4 regions of the Rhizobium sp. YAF28 genome follow, and region 2 is predicted to be linked to each of the others. Evidence: predicted binding sites of a transcription regulator. Region 2 holds the regulator's gene; each other region holds the start of a gene.

Region 1 (5,601 bases), on a different contig from region 2:
TATGGCAGCGTGCTTTCCGACGCCAAGGATTATCAGGCGATGGCCGATAATTACGACAAGGCTGTCGAAGTGATCGGGCCGCTGCCGGGCCGCTCGGACTGGAGCGTCTTCTTCCAGCGCGGCATCGCCTATGAGCGGCTGAAGAAGTGGGACCAGGCGGAGCCTAACTTCCGCAAGGCGCTCGACCTCAATCCGGACCAGCCGCAGGTTCTGAATTATCTCGGTTATTCCTGGATCGACATGAACCGCAACCTCGACGAAGGCCTTGGGATGATCAAGAAGGCCGTCGAGCTGCGTCCTGACGACGGTTATATCATCGACTCGCTCGGCTGGGCCTATTTCCGCCTCAACCGTTACAACGATGCTGTCGATGAGCTGGAACGCGCGGCGCAGATCAAGGCCGGCGACGCGACGATCAACGACCATCTCGGCGATGCCTACTGGCGGGTCGGCCGCAAGCTGGAAGCCGTCTATCAGTGGAACCGGGCGCTCGCCTCCGAACCCGAGGAAACCCAGATCCCGAAGATAAAGGAAAAAGTCGCCAACGGCCTGCCTGCGCAGGACGACGACTCCAAGACCGTCGACAAGAAGCAGCCGGACCCGCAGCCGGTGACGCCGCCGCCGCCGGTCGACAAGAAATCCTGAGGCCGCATGCCTGACGGGCTCGGCGATTTCGCGGTCACCGAAGATGCGTGCGCAAAAATCAATCTGGCCCTGCATGTGACGGGCCAGAGGCCTGACGGTTACCACCTTCTTGAAATGCTGGTGACATTTGCTCGCCACTGCGACCGGCTGGGCTTTGCGCCTGCCGATGCGGATGATTTCACGCTTTCCGGCCAATTCGCCGATGTGCTTGCCGATGACCCCGGCACCAATCTGGTGCTGAAGGCGCGTGACCTGCTGCGGGAAGCGGCAGGCGGCGCTCCGCCCGTGCGCATCCATCTGGAAAAGAATCTGCCGGTCGCTTCCGGAATCGGCGGCGGCTCTGCCGATGCGGCAGCGACGCTGCGCGGGCTGATGCGTCTATGGGACGTGACGCTTCCCACTGAGACCGTTGCCGCCCTCGCACTGAAGCTTGGGGCCGACGTGCCGATGTGCCTGAAAAGCACGCCGCTGATCGCACGCGGTATCGGCGAAAAGATAGAGACGGCCGATGCCCTGCCCTCCTTCGCCATGGTGCTCGCCAATCCGCTGAAAGGCGTTTCCACGCCCGAGATCTTCCAGCGGCTTGTCACCAAGAATAATCCTTCATTGGTCCTGAAGAAGACTCCGCACTGGATGGAAGCCATACGGGCGACACGCAATGATCTTGAGATGCCGGCGCGGGAACTGGTTCCCGAAATCGCCGAGATTTCAGGCATGCTCGCGGCAGAAGGCGCGCTTTTCACGCGCATGTCCGGCTCTGGCGCGACCTGCTTCGGCATCTTCGAGACACCCGTTGCTGCGCTGCGCGCCGCTGAGCGTCTTCACGCGGCCCGCCCGGACTGGTATTTCCAGTCGACGGAGACTTTCGCAGGAGGTGCATGATGGCAGGCCTGGACGAAAAACGAGCTTTTATCCCCCTCGGCATTGCGGTTCTGACCGTTTCGGATACACGCACGCTGGCGGATGACAAATCCGGCGATACGCTGGTGGCACGGATTGTGGAAGCCGGCCATCATCTGGTCGACCGCGACATCGTGCCTGACGACCGCGAGAGGATCACCGCGCGCGTGCGCGCCTGGACAGAAGCCAAGGAGATCGACGTCGTCATCACCACGGGCGGGACCGGCTTCACCGGCCGCGACGTGACGCCCGACGCACTGGAACCGCTCTTCGAAAAGAGGATGGACGGGTTTTCGGCCGTGTTCCACCGCATTTCCTACGACAAGATCGGCACCTCGACGATCCAGTCGCGCGCTACGGCAGGTGTTGCCAACGCCACCTTCATCTTCGTGCTGCCGGGCTCGCCCGGCGCCTGCAAGGATGCCTGGGACGGCATCTTGAAGGCGCAGCTCGACTATCGCCATATGCCCTGCAATTTCGTGGAGATCATGCCGCGGCTGGACGAACACCTCAAGCGCGGCGCGACGAAATAGACTGGTTACAACAGCAGCATCGCTATGTCGCGAGGCCCGGCAGGGCGGGCATCGTTTCCCAGCTATCACCGGACAGCAGCACGCAGCTTATCCCGTGAACGTCCGTGACGACGAGCGTCCATGTGCCGCTTTCGGCGGCATAGACTTCGAGAATGGCGTTCTGGTTAATCAGTCCGACTGCAGTGAGCTTTTCGCCAAAGTTGCTGTCCAGGAAATTGACGATCTCGGATCGGCCTGCGCAACTGCGCATCATCTGCGATGCTGCCGGATGCGGATGCGCGATCACCAATGTCGTCAATATGACGGCCAGCAGGCCGTGGACCATATTGCGTAGCATGACGCACCTCCTTTCGCCGGAAACCCGGCAGAAGAGGAGATTTTCGCTGACCTGTTCTGCCGTTCACCGGCATTCCATGGCCATCCGTTACGAAGCGAGGCGCTTCGGCGGCGCCATAGCCGAATTATAGCGCGAAATCCTATTGGGCGCCATCTTTTCGCAATGTCGAGGAGTGCAGCTATCGCGCGGCGCGGGCGACCCAGGAGGGAATCAATTCGCTGGAGAGTTGGCGCGGCTTCTGTGCCTTGACGAATTCGGTAAGGCGCATGCCGCTCTTTGCAGCTGAAATGGCGAGTTTCTTCGGCATGAGCAGGCCGAGTTCCAGCGGCGGCCTGGCACGGCCGACGCGCTGGAAAAAGGGGCGCCGATAGCCGCGCGAGGCGGTGAAACGCGCAGGCACCTTATTCAAGGCTACGTATTCCGCGACTTCGTCGATCCAGCCCGCCTGCGGTCTTGCGCCCGGTTCGACGAAAAGCAGCCATTCGCCGCGAGCGGAACGGATGATGTCCTTGATATCCCACTGCGAATGGAAACGGCAGCCGGCGGCATCCGCCACCCGCGAGGTGCCGTCGCGGGAGCCGTGATCGAGCACGACCACGTCGCTGACGAGGCCTTCCACAGCGCCCGCCACCAATACCGATAGAGTCTGGGCCAGCTCAGGTTCCTGATCCTGGCATTCAAGAACGACAGTCAACATTGCCTGTTTATAGAGCGCCGCACAAAATTTTGCCAGCACCACTTTCCCCATTTTGTTCTTGCATTGTTCTCTTTTTGCGGATAGGAATATAATCATCAAAACGAGCGGGATCGAGCGTTTCCGCCGCTGGAGAATCCGATGAGACCACAGTCCCTTGCAGGGCAGGCCGCATTTGCGCCTGCCAATACGGCAGATATTGCCGACGCGATGATCGCGGCCTCGGGGCTGCGCATCGAGGTTGACCGGCGGCGTGGCCGCGGCGCGGGGCTTAATCCCAGCGGCCGCTTCGAGCCAACACAGCGCGAGACCTTCGATGATGGCTGGCAGACGCTCGAGGAACTGCCGCCCTTCAAGACGGATGTGCAGATCGAGAAGCCGCGCACGGCGATCACCCGCAACGAGTCCCCCGACCTTTCCTTCGATCGGTCGATCAATCCCTATCGCGGCTGCGAGCATGGCTGCATCTATTGTTTCGCCCGGCCGACGCATGCCGATATGGGCCTCTCGGCGGGACTGGATTTCGAAAGCAAGCTGTTTGCCAAGCCGGACGCGCCGAAGCTTCTGGAGCGCGAGCTCGCCAAGCCTGGCTACAAGGTCCGCGTCATCGCGATCGGCACCAACACCGATCCCTACCAGCCGATCGAGAAGGAGTGGCGCATCATGCGGCAGATCCTCGAAGTGCTGAACAAGGCGAACCACCCCGTTGCGATCGTCACCAAGTCGGCGATGATCCTGCGCGATCTCGATATCCTCACGGAGATGGCGGCGAAGAACCTCGTCCGCGTCGGCATTTCGGTCACGACGCTTGACCGCAAGCTTGCGCGCCTGATGGAACCACGCGCCTCGACGCCGACGCGCAGGCTGGAGGCGGTCCGCGGGCTTTCCGAGGCCGGTGTGCGCACGTCAGTGATGGCGGCGCCGATCATCCCGGCGCTCAACGATCACGAGCTGGAGCGCATTCTGGATGCCGCAAAGGCGGCAGGCGCAGAAGAGGCAAGTTATGTGCTGCTGCGGCTGCCGCTGGAGGTGAGCCCGCTGTTCCGCGACTGGCTGCTGCAGAACTATCCTGACCGTTATCGCCACGTCATGTCGCTGGTGCGCTCAATGCGCGGCGGTAAGGATTATGATGCCGAGTTCGGCAAGCGCATGAAGGGCGCCGGGCCTTACGCCTGGCAGATCGCCCGCCGCTTCGAGATGGCAGCAAAGCGGTTAGGGCTAACTAGGCGAAGCCTTGCCCTGCGCGACGATCTCTTCGTACCGCCAAATGGCAGCGGCGTGCAGCTTTCGTTGCTCTGACTGGTTGTTTTACGCAATTCCGGACGCAAAGCCGCTGCGCACTTTTGCTGGAATTGCTTTTGTTAACGAGCTTGCGTGAGGCGTGAAGAAGACCTGCCCTGCGTCTTCTGTCTTGCGCAATTCCTGCGGATGGCCCTGACCGCACCATCCGCCGGACCGCCCCCCGGCCGTCGCCGCCCTGATCCGGGGGCTTGCAGGAAATCGGGTTGGCGTGCGAGTTTCAACCGCATGAAACGTCGCACGTCACCCGATTCTCCTCTGCTCTTTGAAGAGGCCCCCCTCATGCCGGATTTCCGGCTGGAGCTGAAAGCCCGCAAGGCTGGCCACTGGCCTGTCGCGGGCGCCGACGAGGCTGGGCGCGGGCCGCTTGCAGGCCCCGTCGTGGCTGCAGCCGTGATCCTCGATCCCAAGCGTATTCCAGAGGGCCTTAACGATTCCAAGCAGCTTTCGGCGCAGAAACGCGAGGAACTGTTCGTCCAAATTCTTGCGACCGCAACAGTCTCCATCGCCTCATCCAGTTCCACACGCATCGATGAAACCGATATCCGCAAAGCAAGCCTTGACGCCATGCGCCGCGCGATCTGCGGCCTTGCCGTACCAGCAAGCTATGTGCTGACGGACGGACTGGACGTGCCTGTTGGCCTCGACTGCCCCGGGCAGGCCGTGGTGAAGGGTGACGCGCGATCCGTTTCTATCGCCGCCGCCTCCATAGTGGCGAAGGTGACGCGCGACCGAATGATGGCGCGCGCGCATCTGGTGTTTCCCGAATATGGTTTTGCCGCTCATGTCGGATATGGTACAGCACAGCATCGCTCCGGCATCGAGAAGCACGGGCCGTGCTCGCTGCACCGGATGAGCTTCCGGCCACTCCGCAAGGACGGCGTCGTGGAAGAGCTGAATGGGGAGATGCTGGAGGAGTAAGCTCCAGCGCGGGATCCGCTCCGTTTCCCTGCAAGCCCTGGGGATGGGGAAGTGTCAGAGACACTCGATTGCTGTACCGGCATCGAGGGTTTCTGCAGGAGCTTCCGAAAAGGGTGATCCGTTGTTTTCGGCGCAGCCCATCACAGTTTCAGACATCACACTAAGCACAACAGCATCCGCCGAAAACGGAAAAGCCCCGCTGAGGCAGGGCTTTTCTAATCCTAAAGAGCAGCAGCTCAGTTCAGGCGGGTCTTCACTTCGCCGACGGCCTG
Region 2 (5,601 bases):
TCATTCTTTCCGATGCCATGAAGGACATCTATGCCGCCACGAATACGGTCGGCGACAGTTCGCGCGAAATCGCACTCAGCACCACTGATCTGGCACAGCGTACCGAGAGTCAGGCTGCCTCACTCGAACAGGCGGCTTCGGCGCTGGATCAGATCACGGTTACGGTGAAAAACTCCTCGGAGCGGGCCCAGGAAGCCAATGCGATGATGTTGGCCACGAAGGAGAGTGCCGCGCATTCCGCCGAGATCGTTCGCGAAGCGGTTACCGCCATGGAGAAGATCGAGGAATCAGCGGTCAGGATCGGCGATATTATCAACGCCATCGATGAGATCGCCTTTCAGACCAATCTTTTGGCGCTCAACGCGGGCGTCGAGGCAGCACGCGCCGGAGACGCAGGGAAAGGCTTTGCCGTCGTAGCTCAGGAAGTCCGCGAGCTTGCCGGCCGCTCCGCCAATCTCGCCAAGGAGATCAAGCTTCTCGTCGAGACGTCGTCGCGGCAGGTCTCCGCGGGCGTGGCACTTGTCAACCGCACCGGCGAGGCACTCGGCGATATCGACCGCCAGGTGCTGCAGGTGACGGCGCTGACCGAAGCGATCGTGCGCTCGTCTTCAGAACAGTCGGTCGCGCTCGTCGAGGTCAACGCTGCCGTCAACCGTATGGATCAGGTGACACAGCAGAATGCGGCGATGGCCGAGGAGACAAACGCCGCCTGCCAGGAGCTCGGCAACGAGGCGTCCCATCTCGGGCGCATGCTCTCCCGCTTCGCACTGGAGGAAAGGCGCCCGTCCCGCGCGGCAGCCTGATGCTGCCTGCCGTTCAGGCGGCCTTGGCGATCGCGTCGAAGGCGAGAAGCTTCTCGAGAAGCCGCGGCATGTCCTTGAGATAGACCATGTTCGGCCCGTCGCAGGGCGCGTTATCCGGATCCTGATGGGTTTCGATAAAGATGCCGGCAACGCCGACGGCAACGGCTGCACGCGCCAGCGTTTCCACGAACTGCCGCTCTCCGCCGGAGGTTTCCCCCTGCCCGCCAGGCTGCTGGACTGAATGCGTGGCGTCGAAAATAACGGGGGCGCCGGTTGCTGCCATGATCGGCAGGGAACGCATGTCGGAGACCAGCGTATTGTAACCAAAGGAAGCGCCGCGCTCGCACAGCAAGATGTTCGGATTGCCGCTCTGGTTCAGCTTGCCGAGCACGTTCTTCATATCCCAAGGCGCCAGGAACTGGCCCTTCTTGACGTTGATAACGCGGCCGGTCTTTGCCGCAGCCACCAGGAGATCCGTCTGACGAGACAGGAAGGCCGGTATCTGCAGGATGTCGACGACCTTGCCCACTTCGGCGCATTGTTCTTCAGTGTGGATGTCGGTCAGAACCGGAATGCCGAGTTCCTTCTTGAGATCGGCAAAAACCTCCAGGCCCTTTTCAAGGCCGACGCCGCGTTTGCTCGACAAGGAAGAGCGGTTCGCCTTGTCGAAAGACGTCTTATAGACGAGCCCGATACCGAGCTTGGCGCACAGTTCCTTCAACGTGCCGGCAACCATGAACGCATGGTCGCGGCTTTCCATTTCGCAAGCGCCGGCAATCAGCGACAGGCGCCCGGCATTGGAGAAAGTGACCTTGCCGGCGCCTTCGCCGACCGTCACCACGGAGTTGGTAGTAGAGCTCATGATGTTTCCTCGAAAGCGAAGAGCACGCCCTGGCCGGGCGCGGGCTTCACCAGAATACGGTTGCCCTTGCGTGTGTAGGTCACCCCGTTAGCAGCCAAATGCGCTTCTGTCACGGCCAGATCGCCAACCGCAAAGAGGATTGCCCGGCCGCCCAGGCCGCGATCGATATCCGGCGTCGCCAGATCGAAATAGGCCTCCAGCCCCTGCGGGGTCATCAGGCTGATCTTTGCGTTTCCGGTAAGCACCTCCAGCCCGAAACTCGTATCGCCAGCAGAAGCGGCTTTTGCCGCCGAGCGAACGAAGTCGCCGAAGGCTGTCGGCTCGGGGGCTGCGAGAGCGATCTCGGCAATGCCTGTCACGCCATTGGCGTGGGTCTCCAGCACGTTGCGGTCGGCAGGAAGCGGGTTGATGCGCTCGACAGCGAAGAGAAAGAAATCCGGTGCCCGGAGGTCGGCAGCGAAGGCGAGCCGGAAGCCGGCAATGCTCTCAGTGCCATCCGGCATTTTCACAGGGCGTTCGAACTGCAGCACAGAACCGGCACTGATGCTGCCCTCCACGAATCGAGCATGTTCGTGCTTTGCATCCGCGGTGGCGAAGGCGATGGCGGACAGTCCCTCGCTGCCGCAGCGGAAGCGGAAAGCCTGATCGCGAGCCGTGAAGACATTGCCCTCACGTGCCGTCACCTCGCTCTCCTCGACGCTCGCGACACCGAGCGGCTCGATATAGGTTTTGTCGGCAAAGAAAACACAGGCATTCTCCGTGCCGAAGGGATGGCGGGCATCGGGCGCGACGGTAAAGCCCAGCTTGCCCAGCCTTTCGCGGGCAAGGTCGATATCGGTAACCGGCAAAACGAGATGATCGATCGGAAGCGTGTCTTGGCTCATCGGTTCTTCTCCCAGCAGTGACAAGGAGATGTGCTTCAGCAGGTCTCGTGAAACAAGGCCAGACAGGCCTAAGGGCGATAAAAATCAAATTCTCGACAGATTGAACAGAAGTTTTACGAAAATTTAGCTACTTGCGGAACACATATGGAACATATAGTGTCCGTTCTGGATTTGTTTCAAGACTGGGGAGACGCCATGCTCACGCGCAAACAACAGGAACTCCTTCTTTTCATTCATGAAAGGATGAAGGAGTCAGGCGTTCCACCGTCTTTCGACGAGATGAAGGACGCACTGGATCTGGCCTCGAAATCCGGTATTCACCGGCTGATCACGGCGCTCGAAGAACGCGGCTTCATTCGCCGGCTTCCGAACCGGGCGCGCGCGCTCGAAGTCATCAAACTGCCGGAAGCCTACAGCCCGAGCCTGCAGCCTCGGCGCGGCTTTTCACCGAGCGTCATCGAGGGCAGCCTCGGCAAGCCCCAGCCCGTGGCGCCTCCTGCCTCGGCGAAGCCAGCACCCGCTGCCGATAACGGCAATGCGGTCTCCGTTCCCGTCATGGGCCGCATCGCCGCCGGTGTTCCGATCTCGGCAATCCAGAACAATACGCATGACATCACCGTTCCCGCCGATATGCTTGGCTCCGGTGAACATTATGCGCTGGAAGTTCGCGGCGACTCGATGATCGAAGCCGGCATCTTCGATGGCGACACGGTCATCATCCGCAATGGCAGCACAGCCAATCCGGGTGATATCGTCGTCGCGCTCGTCGATGACGAGGAAGCAACGCTCAAGCGTTTCCGCCGCAAGGGCGCATCGATTGCGCTCGAGGCAGCAAACCCTGCTTACGAGACCCGCATCTTTCCGCCGGATCGCGTCAAGGTCCAGGGCAAGCTCGTCGGCCTCATTCGCCGCTATCACTGACCGGTGACAGATTGGCGTCTGCGAATGTGTTACTGCGCCAATCATAGGCGCGGTGGCGCATCCAGGGTCGCCCCAATGTGTCGAATGCGGTTGCGACCTCAATTCCCTTATCGGTGAATCGAAGTTCGACAGAACCTGTCTTGCGCAGCGTCTCGCCGGTAAAGAGCAGCGCGCCGGAACGACAGCGGTCGAAGCGCAATCGGACAGGGGTCACCACAATATCAGCCGTATCGCAGGCTGGTCCGAGATAGGCAGCATTGTCGATGACGGTCAGTTTCTTTCCATTGACGAGCAAAGTGGTGCACCAGGCGCCCTTCAGGCAGGAGAAGCGTGACGGCGGGCTAATGGCGACTGCCTGTCTCATTGCCTCTCTGGCTTCATTCTGTTGGTCGGGTGACAGTTGCAGTCTTTGACCATCAGGCGCAGTGGGCGCCTTGGCAGCTTGAAGCATAACTGGCTTCTGATGCTCTTCGACGGCAAGGGCCCTCTGCCATTGTTCGAAGATGAAGGCGGGCGGCTTTTCACGGTTCGAAGCCATCGCCTCTCCATCGACTATAGCGACCAGGCTGCCATCTTCGGAGATAGCGATATCGGGCATCGCCTCCGATGGAAGAAGGACAACAGCGAGCGTCGAGACCGCGACAATTGCCGTTCCCATGTGCCGCAGCCGGGTTCTGAGCAGGGTCAGCAGCAGAAATCCGAAAACGGCGGTCGGGAAATACCAGCCGGGCAAGCGGCCTACATCTATGTTGCCGCCCCACCCCGCTACTGCCTTTGCGATGGTGATCACCAGATCAAGCCCGAAGCCTGCCACCGGCCATAGCCAGCCGTCCAGACCAAACGGCATCAGCAGCATTGCCAGCATCCCGGCCGGCATGACGATGAAGGTGATGACCGGCATGGCCGCGAGATTTGCCGGCAGGCCATAGGCAGTCAGCCGGTGGAAATGCTCGATCGAAAACAGCGCCGTCGAGAAACCACCGATCAGCGACGTCAGGAAAACGCCACCGAAGAAGCCACCAACCATGAAGAAGGGCTTCATGATCGGCAGCTTGGCAAAGGCATTCTCCCGCATCGGCCGCCCCTTCCAGAGGTCGTAGCCGGCGACCAGTGCAAGCGTTGCGGCAAAGGACATCTGGAAACTCGGCCCTAGCCCCTCCGATGGCGAGACCGCGAGGATCACGAGAGTGGATAGCGCCACGTTTCTGAGACTGATCGACGGCCGGTCGAAGAAGACCGCAACCAGCATAATCGCCATCATGATGAAGGCGCGTTCGGCGGAGACGGCAAAACCCGAGATCAGATAGTAGGCCGTCACCGCAGCAAGCGCACCGGCCGCCGCGATCTTCTTGGTTGGCCACGCCTGGGCAATGCCGGGAAAAAGACTGAGAATGACGCGCAGCCCGACAAAGAAGATGCCAGCGGAAAGCGCCATGTTGAGGCCGGAGATCGCGATGATATGCGCAAGGCCGGACTGCCGCAGCGCCTCCGTCGTTTCATCCGAGATCGCCCGTCTCTCGTCCGTGACGAGGGAGGCGGCAAAAGCCCCGGTGTCGCCGGGTAGTGTGGAGCGAATCCGATCGCCGATGCCGCTTCTCAGGCGGTAGAGCGACTCCAGAATTGCCTCACCGACCGAGTTCGATCGCTCCGGCTGTTCCGCAACCCTCTTGGGTACTCCATAGAAGAAGCCGTTGGCACCGATGCCGTCAAAATAGGCGCTGAAGGCAAAATCATTGAGGTGGGAGAGCGCCGGCCCCGCCGGAGGCGTGAGACGTGCCCTGCCCTCGATGACGTCGCCGAGTTCGAACGGCTGGGCGGCTCCGCGGACCAGCACGGAGATGCGTTCGGGCGGACGCTTGATCTCAGGAGCATCCGTACCGGTGACGTCAAGAATATAACGCCAGCGCCCTTGGCCATCGCCTTCTCGGCGTTCGATCCGGCCGGTCACCGTTGTCGTTACGGCTGAATCGAGGATCAGGGTCTTTGCCCGCCATGTTTCGATCTGCGCGGAGAGCATTCCACCGGCAAAAAGAAGTAGAGCAAGCAGCGTCGCCTGCAGTTTCGTCCGGGCATAACCGCAGAGCGCAACGGCAATAAGGAGAACAAGCAGGCAGAGACCGAGCGACACGGC
Region 3 (5,601 bases), on a different contig from region 2:
TGTCGTCAGCAGGCCGAGGCGGGTGGTGGCGGCAACGAGCGTGAATTTCGACAGGTCGATCTTCACCGAGCGGGCGGCAGGGCCTTCACCGATGATGAGGTCAAGCTGGAAATCCTCCATGGCTGGATAGAGGATTTCCTCGACCGCCGGGTTGAGGCGATGGATTTCGTCGATGAAGAGAACGTCGCGCTCTTCGAGATTGGTCAGCAGAGCGGCCAGATCGCCGGCCTTTGCGATGACGGGGCCGGAGGTCGAGCGGAAATTGACGCCGAGCTCTTTTGCCATGATCTGCGCCAATGTCGTTTTGCCAAGGCCGGGCGGGCCGACGAAGAGAACGTGGTCCAGCGCCTCACCGCGGTTTTTGGCCGCTTCGATGAAGATCTTGAGATTGGCGCGCGCCTCCGCCTGGCCGGTGAACTCGTCCAGAGACTGCGGGCGCAGCGTGGTGTCGAAGTCTTCGCCACGCTTTTCCGGCGTTATCAGGCGGGCATCAGTCATTGGGTATTTCCGTTAGAAGCTTGCTCAAGTCCATACACCAAGCGGCCTGCATTGACACCCTGTGGGGCCATCAGCGTGAGAGTTCCCGCAGGCCGAGGCGGATCAGCTTGGCGCTATCCGCATCTTCGCCGGCCGTCTTCATGGCGGCGGCAACCGCATTGGCCGCCTGATCACGCGAATAGCCGAGATTGGTCAAGGCCGAAACGGCGTCGGCAACGGGGGCTGCGGCCACGCCTTCGCCGATCTCCTGCTTGAGGCCGATATTGATCGCCTCGCCGGCAAAGGCGGGCGCCTTGTTCTTGAGCTCGGTGACGATACGGATCGCGACCTTGGGACCGACGCCCTGAGCGCGCGAAACAGCCGTTTTGTCCTGCAGCGCGATGGCATTAGCAAGCTCGGGCGGAGTGAGAGTCGAAAGCACGGCGAGTGCCACTTTCGCGCCGACGCCCTGAACGCTCTGCAGCAGGTTGAACCATTCGCGTTCGAGCTGCGTCTGGAAGCCGAAGAGCTTCAGTTGGTCCTCACGCACATAGGTTTCGATAAAGAGCACGCAGGCCTCTCCGACGGAACCTAGCTTCGAGAGCGTGCGCGCAGAGCAAAAAGCGACGTAGCAGACGCCGTGCACATCCACGAGCACGTAATCATCGCCGATCTCATCAATTGTGCCTTTCAGCTTGCCGATCATGATCTTGTTCCGTCAGGGGTGGGTTTGGTGAGCGCCGGCGATTGCCTGCCGCATGCGGTTTGCGCCACGGTGATGAGCATGGCAGATGGCGATCGCCAATGCGTCGGCAGCGTCGTCGCCTTTGAACTCCGCCTTCGGCATCAGGATCTTCAGCATCATGTGGATCTGCTTCTTTTCGCCGTGGCCGACGCCGATGACGGTCTTCTTCACGGCGTTTGGCGCATATTCCGATACCGGCAAACCCGCACGGGCCGGCACGAGCATGGCGATGCCACGGGCCTGGCCGAGCTTCAGCGTGGCGACCGCGTCCTTGTTGACGAAGGTCTGTTCGACGGCGGCTTCCTCCGGTTTGTAGGAATGGACCACATCAGCAAGACCGTCATGCAGCTGGCAGAGGCGCGAGGCGAGATCCATGTCGCCATCCGAGGTGACGGTTCCCGAGGCAACGAAGCGCAGCGAATTGCCGAGCGTATCGATGATGCCCCATCCCGTGCGGCGAAGGCCGGGATCGATACCGATGATGCGAATCGTGTTTTGCATGGTTCACCCTATAGCGATGGTGAAATAAGTGCCATCGATATGTGAACAAAACAAAAACATGCCTTGTTTTTGCGGGACCGCATTTACCGCGAATTAAACCGAATGCCTGAATTCTAATCCATCAAATGTGAGAGGAGCCGGCTTTCGCAAAGCTTAAGGCTTCCGATGCTCTGTTTGTAGTTCAACCGGTGGGTGATGTCTCCAGGATGCCACTCGCCGGCGTCGCCGTTCCGGAAGGGTTCGTTTTCATGGCTCAGAGATTTCAGTCCCTGTCCTTCAAGGTGATAGCCACCTTCATCCTGCTGACCACGCTTTCGGTCGCGGTGATCAATATCCTCGCCTATTTCGCCAGCAGCCGCGTTTCCGACGAACAGGCGCTGAAGGCCAAGGAGAGCGTGCTGATCTTCCGCGGCGACATGCTGCAGGACCAACTCGAGCAGCTTGAGAACCAGGCAACCTCGATTGCGCGCATCGAAGCGCTGCAGATGTCGATCACCAACCTGAAGAGCGGTTGGAAGACGATGGAGAAGAGCTCCGGCGATGCTCGCGGTGAGCTGAAGAAGGTCTTCATCACGAACAATCCGAACCCGGCCGACCAGCGCGAGAAGCTCGCAAAGCCGGAGGGTCCGAGCGGTTTCTATTATTCGAGCCATGAGAAGACGCAGGGCGAAGTGGCGCGTGACCTCGCCGATACCGCCTTCAACGACCTCTTGATCGTCGATCTCGACGGCACCGTGCTCTATTCCTACAAGAAGAATGACGACTTCGCCGAAAACCTGAAGTCGGACGCCTGGAAATCGGCCGGCGCGGGCATCGCCTATGCCAAGGCAATCGAAAACACCACCAAAGCGACGGACGATTCCGCGCCGACGGCCTTCTCCGGCTTGCGTGTCGATGCCGGCAGCGGCAAGTCGGCGATCTTTTATGCCGTGCCGATCGTCAAGCTCGGCCAGGCGAAGGGGCTGATGCTGTTCAAGGTGCGCGACGATGTCGTCACCAGCATTCTGGCAAAGGGTATCGTGTCCGGCAGCACGGCAAAGACGGCCATCATTTCGGCTGATGGTTCGGCCATTGGTCTCAATGCATCCGGTCAGCTTGTGACGCTCGATGCTGCACCGTTCACCTTCATCAAGGATGCGCTTGCGAGCTCGGCAATGACGGTTGCGGATTTCGATCGCGCCGACGGCGCGGCACGCGCCTATGTGCGTGGCATCGATTATCGCGGCGACCGTTTCCTCGTCGTTGAAAGCGTGCTGCTCAGCGAATTGAATTCGGGCTCCATCGAGGTCGCTACATTGCTGACCTCGATCGGCATCGGCGTTCTCGTCATCATGGCGGTCGCCACAGGGCTCATCACCAACTTCCTGTTCTCGCCGCTTGCCCGTCTTGCCGGCGTGACCCGCGAAGTCGCAGACGGCAAGCTCGACATCGAGATCGGCAGCCAGAACCGCAAGGATGAGATCGGCACGATGGCGAAAGCGCTTGCTCGCTTCAAGCAGTCGCTGATCGAAGGCCGCGAGCTCGAAGCTGCGAGCGAGCAAACGCGCATGCGGGCAGAAAGCGAGCGCCAGCAGAATCTGGCTCAGCGCGAGGCGGAGGCCCGCAGCCTGCAGGACGTGGTCACAGCACTCGACGAGGGGCTTCATCATCTGGCGAGCGGCGATCTGGCCTATCAGATCGAAACCCGCTTCCCGAACGAGCTCGAAAGCCTGCGCGTGAACTTCAACGAGGCGCTGGCGACGCTCAACGAAACGATGACTGCGATCGGCGGCAACTCCATGGCCGTGCGTGCAGGCTCCGAGGAGATGCGGACGGGTGCCGATGAACTGGCCGGCCGCACCGAGCGGCAGGCAAGCTCGATCACAGAGACGGCCAACGCGATCAGCGCCATCACCCAGTCAGTGCGCGTACAGATCGAACGCGCCGAGCAGGCCGCGCGCATCGCCCGCGACGCGAAGAAGGAGACTGTCGGCTCCAGCCAGATCATGCGCGAGACGATCGCGGCGATGGAAGCGATCCAGGCGTCTTCACGGCAGATCAACACCATCATTTCCGTCATCGACGATATCGCCTTCCAGACGAACCTGCTGGCGCTGAATGCCGGTGTCGAGGCAGCGCGTGCCGGCGAAAGCGGCAAGGGCTTTGCGGTCGTCGCTATGGAAGTACGCGAACTGGCGCAGCGGTCTTCGAGCGCTGCCAAGGAAATCTCCAGCCTGTTGCAGAAGTCCACGCATGAGGTGGAAAGCGGCGTGGCGCTCGTTGAAAGGGCCGGCATTGCGCTGACTGGCATCGGTGGTCATGTTGAATCCATCAACGGCCAGATCAATGAGATCATGGAATCCACCCGTGAAGAGGCAGACACCCTGCGGCAGATCAACAGCTCAGTCGCCGAGCTCGATTCCATGACGCAGCAGAATGCGGCGATGGTCGAGGAGACGACGGCTGCAATCCACCGTCTGGCAACCGAAGCTGTGGAGATGGACCGCCAGCTCGGCAACTTCACCCTTGCCGAAGGATATCAGCAGCAGAGCGCCGACATGCATCTGCTGCGCAAACAGGCGTGATCGCATCATGCTGATCCGGTTCGAAAAGCCCGAGGATGCGGATGCCATTCATGAGCTGACGCGGGTGGCGTTCGAGCCGATGCCTTACAGCAACAATACCGAAGCGCGGATTGTCAGGGATCTTCGCGCGTCGGGTGATTTGATACTATCTCTCGTCGCGGAAGAGGGCGAGGAGATCATCGGCCATGTCGCTTTCTCGCCGATCACAATCGGTGATATCGAGGATGGATGGTATGGGCTCGGGCCGATTTCGGTAAAGCCGGAGCGGCAGCGGCAGGGGATCGGCAGAGAGCTGATCCTGAAAGGGCTCGATCTGCTGAGAGAGCGTGATGCGACCGGCTGCGCGCTGATCGGCAATCCCTCGGTCTATCGCGGCGCTGGCTTCGAGAGCGATGGGAAGCTGACCTATGGCGATCTCGATACGCGATACGTCCAGAGGGTCATCTTCAAGGGATCGCCCCCATCAGGCGCTTTGAAATTCTCCCCGGCTTTCGACGAATGACAGTTATTTTCCGCGGCAGCTTTTGTTGGCGCCGCGATTTGGAATAGCGCCACGGCGAACCTACATAGACCGCACTCCCATTCTCGAGCGGCAGGTTTCCATGGTTCCGTTTTCCATTCTCGATCTTTCCCCTGTGGCCGAAGGCACGACCATCAGCCAATCCTTTGAGGCGTCGAAGCGTATGGCACAGAAGGCGGAGGAGTTCGGCTATACGCGTTTCTGGATGGCGGAGCATCACGGCATGCCCGGCGTCGCGAGTGCGGCGACGTCTGTCATCCTCGGTCAGATCGGTGCGGTGACGAAGACCATCCGCATCGGCTCGGGTGGCGTCATGCTGCCGAACCATGCGCCGCTCGTCATCGCCGAACAGTTCGGCACGCTGGAAGCCTTGTTTCCCGGCCGCGTCGATCTCGGTCTTGGCCGCGCGCCCGGAACGGACATGCGCACGGCGCAGGCGCTACGGCGCAACCTCGACGCGGGTGCAAATAGTTTCCCCAATGATGTGGTGGAACTGCAGCAGCTTCTCGGCACACCGATCGAAAACCAGGCGATCCTCGCCGTACCCGGCAACGATTCACACATCCCGATCTGGCTGCTCGGCTCCAGCCTCTACAGCGCCCAGCTTGCGGCCATGCTCGGCCTCCCCTTCGCCTTTGCTTCGCATTTTGCGCCTGACATGCTGCTTGATGCTATCGCGATCTATCGCGACCGGTTCCAGCCCTCGTCGGAACTCGACAAGCCCTATGTGATGGTCGGCGTCATGGGCGCGGTTGCTGAGACGGACGAGGAGGCGCAGTATCACTTCACCTCGG
Region 4 (5,601 bases), on a different contig from region 2:
CAGATGACCTGATGGCCGCGCTCGAGAAGTCGCTCGCAAAGATGGGAACCCAGGAAACCGGCGCCTCCGTTGACCAGCACGGTTTTTGACTGCTGGCGTGGCGATGCGAATGCAGATCCTGAATATCCTTCGGTGGGAATACTACGCACTACAAATTCCTTCCCATGTCGTGTGGTCTTCATAGACCCTTCTATACTTTAGGCTCCCTCTTGATCCGCCTCGATAACTTCAACGCGAAGTGGTATCTATGAAATAACCGGCTCGGTTATTCTTCAGATAATTGTACCTATGCTCAAAATGATAAGAGGATATCAGTGAAGGTCAACTTCAAAACACGGGAGCAATTCTAAATAGCTATAGTATTAAACTTCGGAATTTGCTTGATTAATCCCTCTCAATGACTATCGTGCCATGCTTTCTGTCCGGCCGCTCCAGCTTCAGTCAATGAAGCCAATATAAGGAGTGGCCAGCCACTGGTGTGCGAGGGCGCGTCGCTATTGCCCTGATGATAGAGAGGGTTTTTTAATGACGACTCATGATCGCATACATGGCAGAGCGCCATGCAGCTTCAGCTCCCTAGCTTTGGCTGCGACGATCGTTCTCTCGGCCATCGGACCGATCTCATGTGCGGTCGTCGATACCGCGATCGTGGGAAGCACGGAGAAGAATGTCGTTGTGGCAAGCGTGCCACATACCGCGAAGGACTTCGCCTATGCTGCCGAACCGAAGACCGCTTCGGCTAAAGTGAGCGCCGCGGTCTATCCCGGTTCCGCGCCTTACATCTGTTCGCCGAGCGGTTTCGGCCAGAAATCACGCTGCTTTGCCCGCTCGTCCCGGATGGATTGATGGCCTAGTGCGGCCACCTGCCAGAGAGATCGCCACTGTCCGACGTATCGTTGAAGAAACGTGAGGCCGCTTCAGTGCGATTTCTCACATTCATCTTCTTATAGATATTGCGGACGTGAACCTTCACCGTGTTTTCGGACAGGTGAAGCTTGTCGGCGATGATCTTGTTCTGCGTGCCCTTACAGATGAGGTCGAGAATCTGTACCTCGCGCGTGGTCAGAGCCGCCATGCTGTTGCGGCGAAGCTTCAGCGCATTGGCGCGCGCTGCGTCGACGGACTTCGTCTGGTACAGCGAGGGCTCGAGCTGCGCCGTTGCCCGGTTGGACAGACGACCCAGAAGCGCGGATGGAAAATGTTCGCCGCCCTTCATCAGCAGATCGATTGCCGCCATGAAGACATCCAGACGCAGATTGAGCGGCAGGACGCCATCGACGACACGCGCCTCGACAAGACGGCTGATATAGGGCTCCATCATATCGATAGCTTCGACGACAAGGCCGATGGATGCGTCCGGACGGTTTTCACGAACGACCTGCAGCGCATCGTGCAACTCGGCGCCGGCGACATGATAGAACAGGACAAGCCGCATGTCGTGAATATCCTTCTCGGATATGGACTGCGCGCTCGATACGCTTACGACATCAAAATTCGGGAATTTCTTTGCCAGTGCCTCAACCATGCACTCGGAGAACAAGTCCGCCTTGGCGATTACCAGGACTGTTTCTCCATTCGGGCTCAGTCTTCTTGCCTGATCCGAATCTCCTACTTCCGACCCAACCATGAACATATACGCCTCCCCTAGCGCTACACTATACTCAAACTCGGAGCTTCTACTCCCATTGGCGCGATGGCGGGTATTACATGCCGACGAACATTGCCCCTAGGCATGTGGCCGCCTTATCTTTTAGGCATTTCTTAATTATGGTAATATGGATTTCAAAGGAAAGAAATGGCCCAAATGGGTTAGTTGTCACAAAGTTATATTTATTTTTTGCCACTTTATGGTTGCATTTCCGACAAGAAACATACTAGTGGGCGGTATTTCAACTAGATCACGGTATAAAGCAGCATGTATTAGTTCGAGACATACAAAACCAACGTGGTAATGGGCAGACGATATTTCAAAATAAGACGGAGAACCTTTCGAACTTAACTTAGCGATATCGCAATCAGTCGAACCCTCCGAATTCCGAGGCACGGGACACGGTCCCGAATTCGCACACAGCCTTCTCCGAGCCCGCGATCCGGTATTGGCTTAACTGGAGTATTGAGCTGGACTTCAGATGCCTTAGCCCGAATTGATATCTATCGGGACCCAGTTTTTTCCATCAATCTGTAAGGGTTGCCAAAGTGGCGACATGAAAATCAAGTATCAGCATGTGTTTTTGATACTTGGTCTTCTTTCGAGGGAACTCAAAAAGAAGTTCGACTGCCTTGCTCGCGCTCATATCGAGTCCGGGACCGGATTTGTGCGTCTTTGTACTGAATAGGCACAATCCCAATACAGAATTTGGCCAACAAATCGCGATGAAGCTGCAGGTGAAAAGGTATCGAGTCCATCTGCCGATGTTAACACATTGGAGCAAGCGCGAGCAAAGATCCCATTTGAGATGAGAGGGACTTCGAAAGCTGCTCCAGTTTTTTTTCTGGAGGAAACGTAATGCCTTATGATCCGAAGCCCGGTCCACAGGGCTCAGACGACGACACCGTCAAGGTGGGCGCCCTGGCCGATGGCCTTTCCAGCGCTATCAATTCAACCGAAATCGATGATGATTCCACAGGTTACGTCGGCGGCATCGCCAATGGTGACAATCGCAACAACACCGACAACAGCACGGACGTTGACGTCAAGGCTAACGTCGATCTCGACGTGAAGACCGACAACGGCGACAACCGCGACAACGACTACGACTGGAGCTACAAGTCGGACGACGACACGAACACCAAGACGACCACCATCAACGATAATGACACAACCACCACCACGAAGTCGGACTACGACTGGAGCTATGACGCCAAGTCGTACAGCGACGACGACGTTGACATCAAGACGATCACCGATAACGACACGACCACCAAGACGGATATCGACACCGACATCAAGACGGTCACGGATACCGACACCAAGACGACCACCAACAGCCACAATACGAGCGACAGCTTCAACAAGACGGACACGGACTTCGCCGTTATTGATGATGTCAAGGACTTCGGGAACCTCGGCGTAGCCGGCCACGACCTCACCTTCGACATCGGGGATGACTTCTCCTTCACCCTCAATATCGACAATATCCTCAACGGTTCACTGTCCGGCGAAGGCGCCGACTCAGTCTTCAGCACTGTCCAGGCAAACCATCTCGCAGACCAGGATCAGGCCTGGAACATCACGATGGAGAACGGCGGCGCTCAGAACCACCTGAGTGCGAATGCCGGCACAGCGCACGGTGCTGACGGCATGGATATGGACAGCAAGGGCTGGGATCTCAAGGCAGGTGACGACGTCACAGGCACTTCCACGGCAGATGCTTCGGCAATTCTTGCCAATTCGGGCTTCCATATGGAGCTCGTTCAGGGCGCGAACATGCTCAGCAACGCTGTGGACTCCAGTGTCATCGGCGGCAACTCACATGTTTCCGATGTCGGCGAAGATACAAGTGGGCACTAACCTCCAAGACAAGAAAGGGCTGCACCGGCTTCGGCCGGTGCAGTTTGAATGCTTGCGTGCGAATTGACGAACAGCGCGGCTCCCGCAGAAGGATGTCGCATGGCCGGTCGTCTCTTCGATAAGGGAGGCCAAGGCAATGCAAATCGAGAAATTCTCAGAAATCATCGCCCATTTCATCGGCATATTCGAAACGACGACCGATGAGATGAGGCTGCGTGCGGGGCTGACGGAGGGTACAGGCCCTGCCGAAAATAATCCGGCGCTTGACGATCTGGTCGCCAATACGCCCGCCTTCGCCTCCGATCTCGCGCTCCAGGACTACGATCCTGATGTCAACTACAGAAGCGTCAGCTATGAGATCGTTTATGGAGGCGCCCGCCGCTTCGGCCGCCCCTTTGAGGAAAGCATCGAAAAGCTCTCCGAGATTGCCCACCGCGATGTGTCGTCGCTGCCCCGGTTCGGCAGTCCACAGGACATCGATATCGAAACCGAAGAAGAGCTGCAGGTTTTCGACGGCCCGGGCTCGGTGATCCGCTTCACCACACAGGTCAACATTCTCTACGACGACGATTATCTCGATATGACCGGTGGCAATCATGCCCCGCGCGATACGAGTTTCGTAGTTGAGAAACTGGCTGAATTCAGCGCCAAGGCCGAGATTTTCTCTCCCTTTTCCGACCTGCATCGGACCGACACCCTGGAGGGGGTCAAGCAGATCGCCGGGGATATGGAAACCTACATCCAGGGAGTAAGGGATTCCGGCCAGACATCGATCGGAACGGGCGAGCCGCCGGCAGACAATCCAAACGATCAGGCACATGATTTCGTGCTGGCGGGTGACGAGATCACCGGAGCCTATATGAACGGCAAGCACGTTTCCGAAATTCCGGCGCTCGACGACCTGCTGCCGGATCGGGGGATTGCCAAACTGCCTGAAGAACCCGACGAAACCCAGACATCCGTCGAACAGCATGACCCGGCTGGAAACAGCCTGGAGGTCACCGCGGGCGCAAACCTCGTCGCCAACATTGCCTCCGTCGTCAACACGGCAGTGATCTCTTCCGTGACGGCCGTCATGGGCGACTATCACCAGGTCGATGCGATCACCCAGGTCTATGTCTACAGCGACAATGACAGCATCGCCTCGGTATTCCATTCCTCTGCCGATGCAGCCGGCGTCACCGCCTACAATATTGCAAGCTTCGAACGGGACAGTTTCCAATCAACACAACCGCAGACGACGGTCGATGCACATGGCGACCCCATCTTTCCGATGGCCTGGCGTGTCAGCGTTATCGAGGGCGACGTCTCCTTCGTGAGCTGGATCGAACAGTATCATTTCGTGACCGACAACGACACCATGACCGTCATGACGAGCGGGTCGGAAGCGACGGTTCTGACGGGCGGAAATACGACGCTGAATTTCTCGTCCTTCTTCCAAATGGGCCTGCAGTACGACCTGGTGATCGTCGGCGGAAATGTCTACGATATCAATAGCATCACGCAGATTTCGCTTCTCTACGACAACGACTGGGCCCGCGCCGAAGACGGTATAGACGATGGTGCCACCATCCAATCCGGCAACAATCTCATCTGGAATCTTGCGGCGATCCACAATGTTGGAACCAACGACCGCTTCGAGACCATGCCCGACTATATGCACGAGGCAGAGAAGGGAATCCAGGAGCGTGATCCGACAATGCCCGAGGGCTTGTCCACCGATTCCAATTTCCAGGGCTATGTCGGCGTGAATGTTCTCTACATCACAGGCAATCTCTACGACATGACGATCATCAAGCAGGTCGCGGTGCTCGGAGATTCCGACGACGTGACCCAGGCCGCAGCCGAGCTTCTGAAGAACAACCAGGACGCCGTGATCACGATCGATACGGGCAGCAACACCGTCGCCAATATCGCTGAAATCGTCGATTACGACAGCTTCGGCAACACCACCTATGTTGCCGGTCAGCTCTATTCCGACGCCATTCTCATCCAGGGCGGGATCATAGAACACGATGCCACCCAGCCCGAAACGGCAGGCGAAAGGCTTGCCAATGAAGTCATCGCCTTTCTCGATGACGATAGCCCCC

Evidence for each region. The regulator LexA, encoded in region 2, represses DNA repair genes until DNA is damaged. The targets are predictions, from matches to a motif close to TGTTCNNNNTGTGTTCNG.
Region 1: a site for LexA is predicted at 3,166-3,183, ahead of AB4Z13_RS32290 (PA0069 family radical SAM protein). Genes of this name have one in related genera too.
Region 3: a site for LexA is predicted at 1,765-1,782, ahead of ruvC (crossover junction endodeoxyribonuclease RuvC). Genes of this name have one in related genera too.
Region 4: a site for LexA is predicted at 2,254-2,271, ahead of AB4Z13_RS27145 (fibrinogen-binding protein). Genes of this name have one in related genera too.

What each region holds. Positions count from the first base shown of each region.
Region 1 covers NZ_JBFRCX010000023.1:42,145-47,745, reverse strand. Annotated here, with positions in the region: gene AB4Z13_RS32315 (tetratricopeptide repeat protein) at 1-645, shown strand, start outside; gene AB4Z13_RS32310 (4-(cytidine 5'-diphospho)-2-C-methyl-D-erythritol kinase) at 652-1,527, shown strand; gene moaB (molybdenum cofactor biosynthesis protein B) at 1,527-2,078, shown strand; gene AB4Z13_RS32300 (hypothetical protein) at 2,101-2,415, opposite strand; gene AB4Z13_RS32295 (glycosyltransferase family 2 protein) at 2,594-3,112, opposite strand; gene AB4Z13_RS32290 (PA0069 family radical SAM protein) at 3,251-4,408, shown strand; gene AB4Z13_RS32285 (ribonuclease HII) at 4,637-5,329, shown strand; gene AB4Z13_RS32280 (F0F1 ATP synthase subunit B) at 5,566-5,601, opposite strand, start outside.
Region 2 covers NZ_JBFRCX010000006.1:124,117-129,717, forward strand. Annotated here, with positions in the region: partial or broken gene AB4Z13_RS15150 (methyl-accepting chemotaxis protein) at 1-803, shown strand, start outside; gene kdsA (3-deoxy-8-phosphooctulonate synthase) at 817-1,665, opposite strand; gene AB4Z13_RS15160 (VOC family protein) at 1,662-2,549, opposite strand; gene lexA (transcriptional repressor LexA) at 2,745-3,470, shown strand; gene AB4Z13_RS15170 (ComEC/Rec2 family competence protein) at 3,451-5,601, opposite strand, start outside.
Region 3 covers NZ_JBFRCX010000007.1:86,088-91,688, reverse strand. Annotated here, with positions in the region: gene ruvB (Holliday junction branch migration DNA helicase RuvB) at 1-498, opposite strand, end outside; gene ruvA (Holliday junction branch migration protein RuvA) at 569-1,183, opposite strand; gene ruvC (crossover junction endodeoxyribonuclease RuvC) at 1,196-1,723, opposite strand; gene AB4Z13_RS17355 (methyl-accepting chemotaxis protein) at 1,972-4,287, shown strand; gene AB4Z13_RS17350 (GNAT family N-acetyltransferase) at 4,295-4,789, shown strand; gene AB4Z13_RS17345 (LLM class flavin-dependent oxidoreductase) at 4,890-5,601, shown strand, end outside.
Region 4 covers NZ_JBFRCX010000014.1:9,676-15,276, reverse strand. Annotated here, with positions in the region: gene AB4Z13_RS27160 (UDP-glucuronic acid decarboxylase family protein) at 1-149, opposite strand, end outside; gene AB4Z13_RS27155 (hypothetical protein) at 526-846, shown strand; gene AB4Z13_RS27150 (helix-turn-helix transcriptional regulator) at 851-1,633, opposite strand; gene AB4Z13_RS27145 (fibrinogen-binding protein) at 2,507-3,511, shown strand; gene AB4Z13_RS27140 (hypothetical protein) at 3,648-5,601, shown strand, end outside.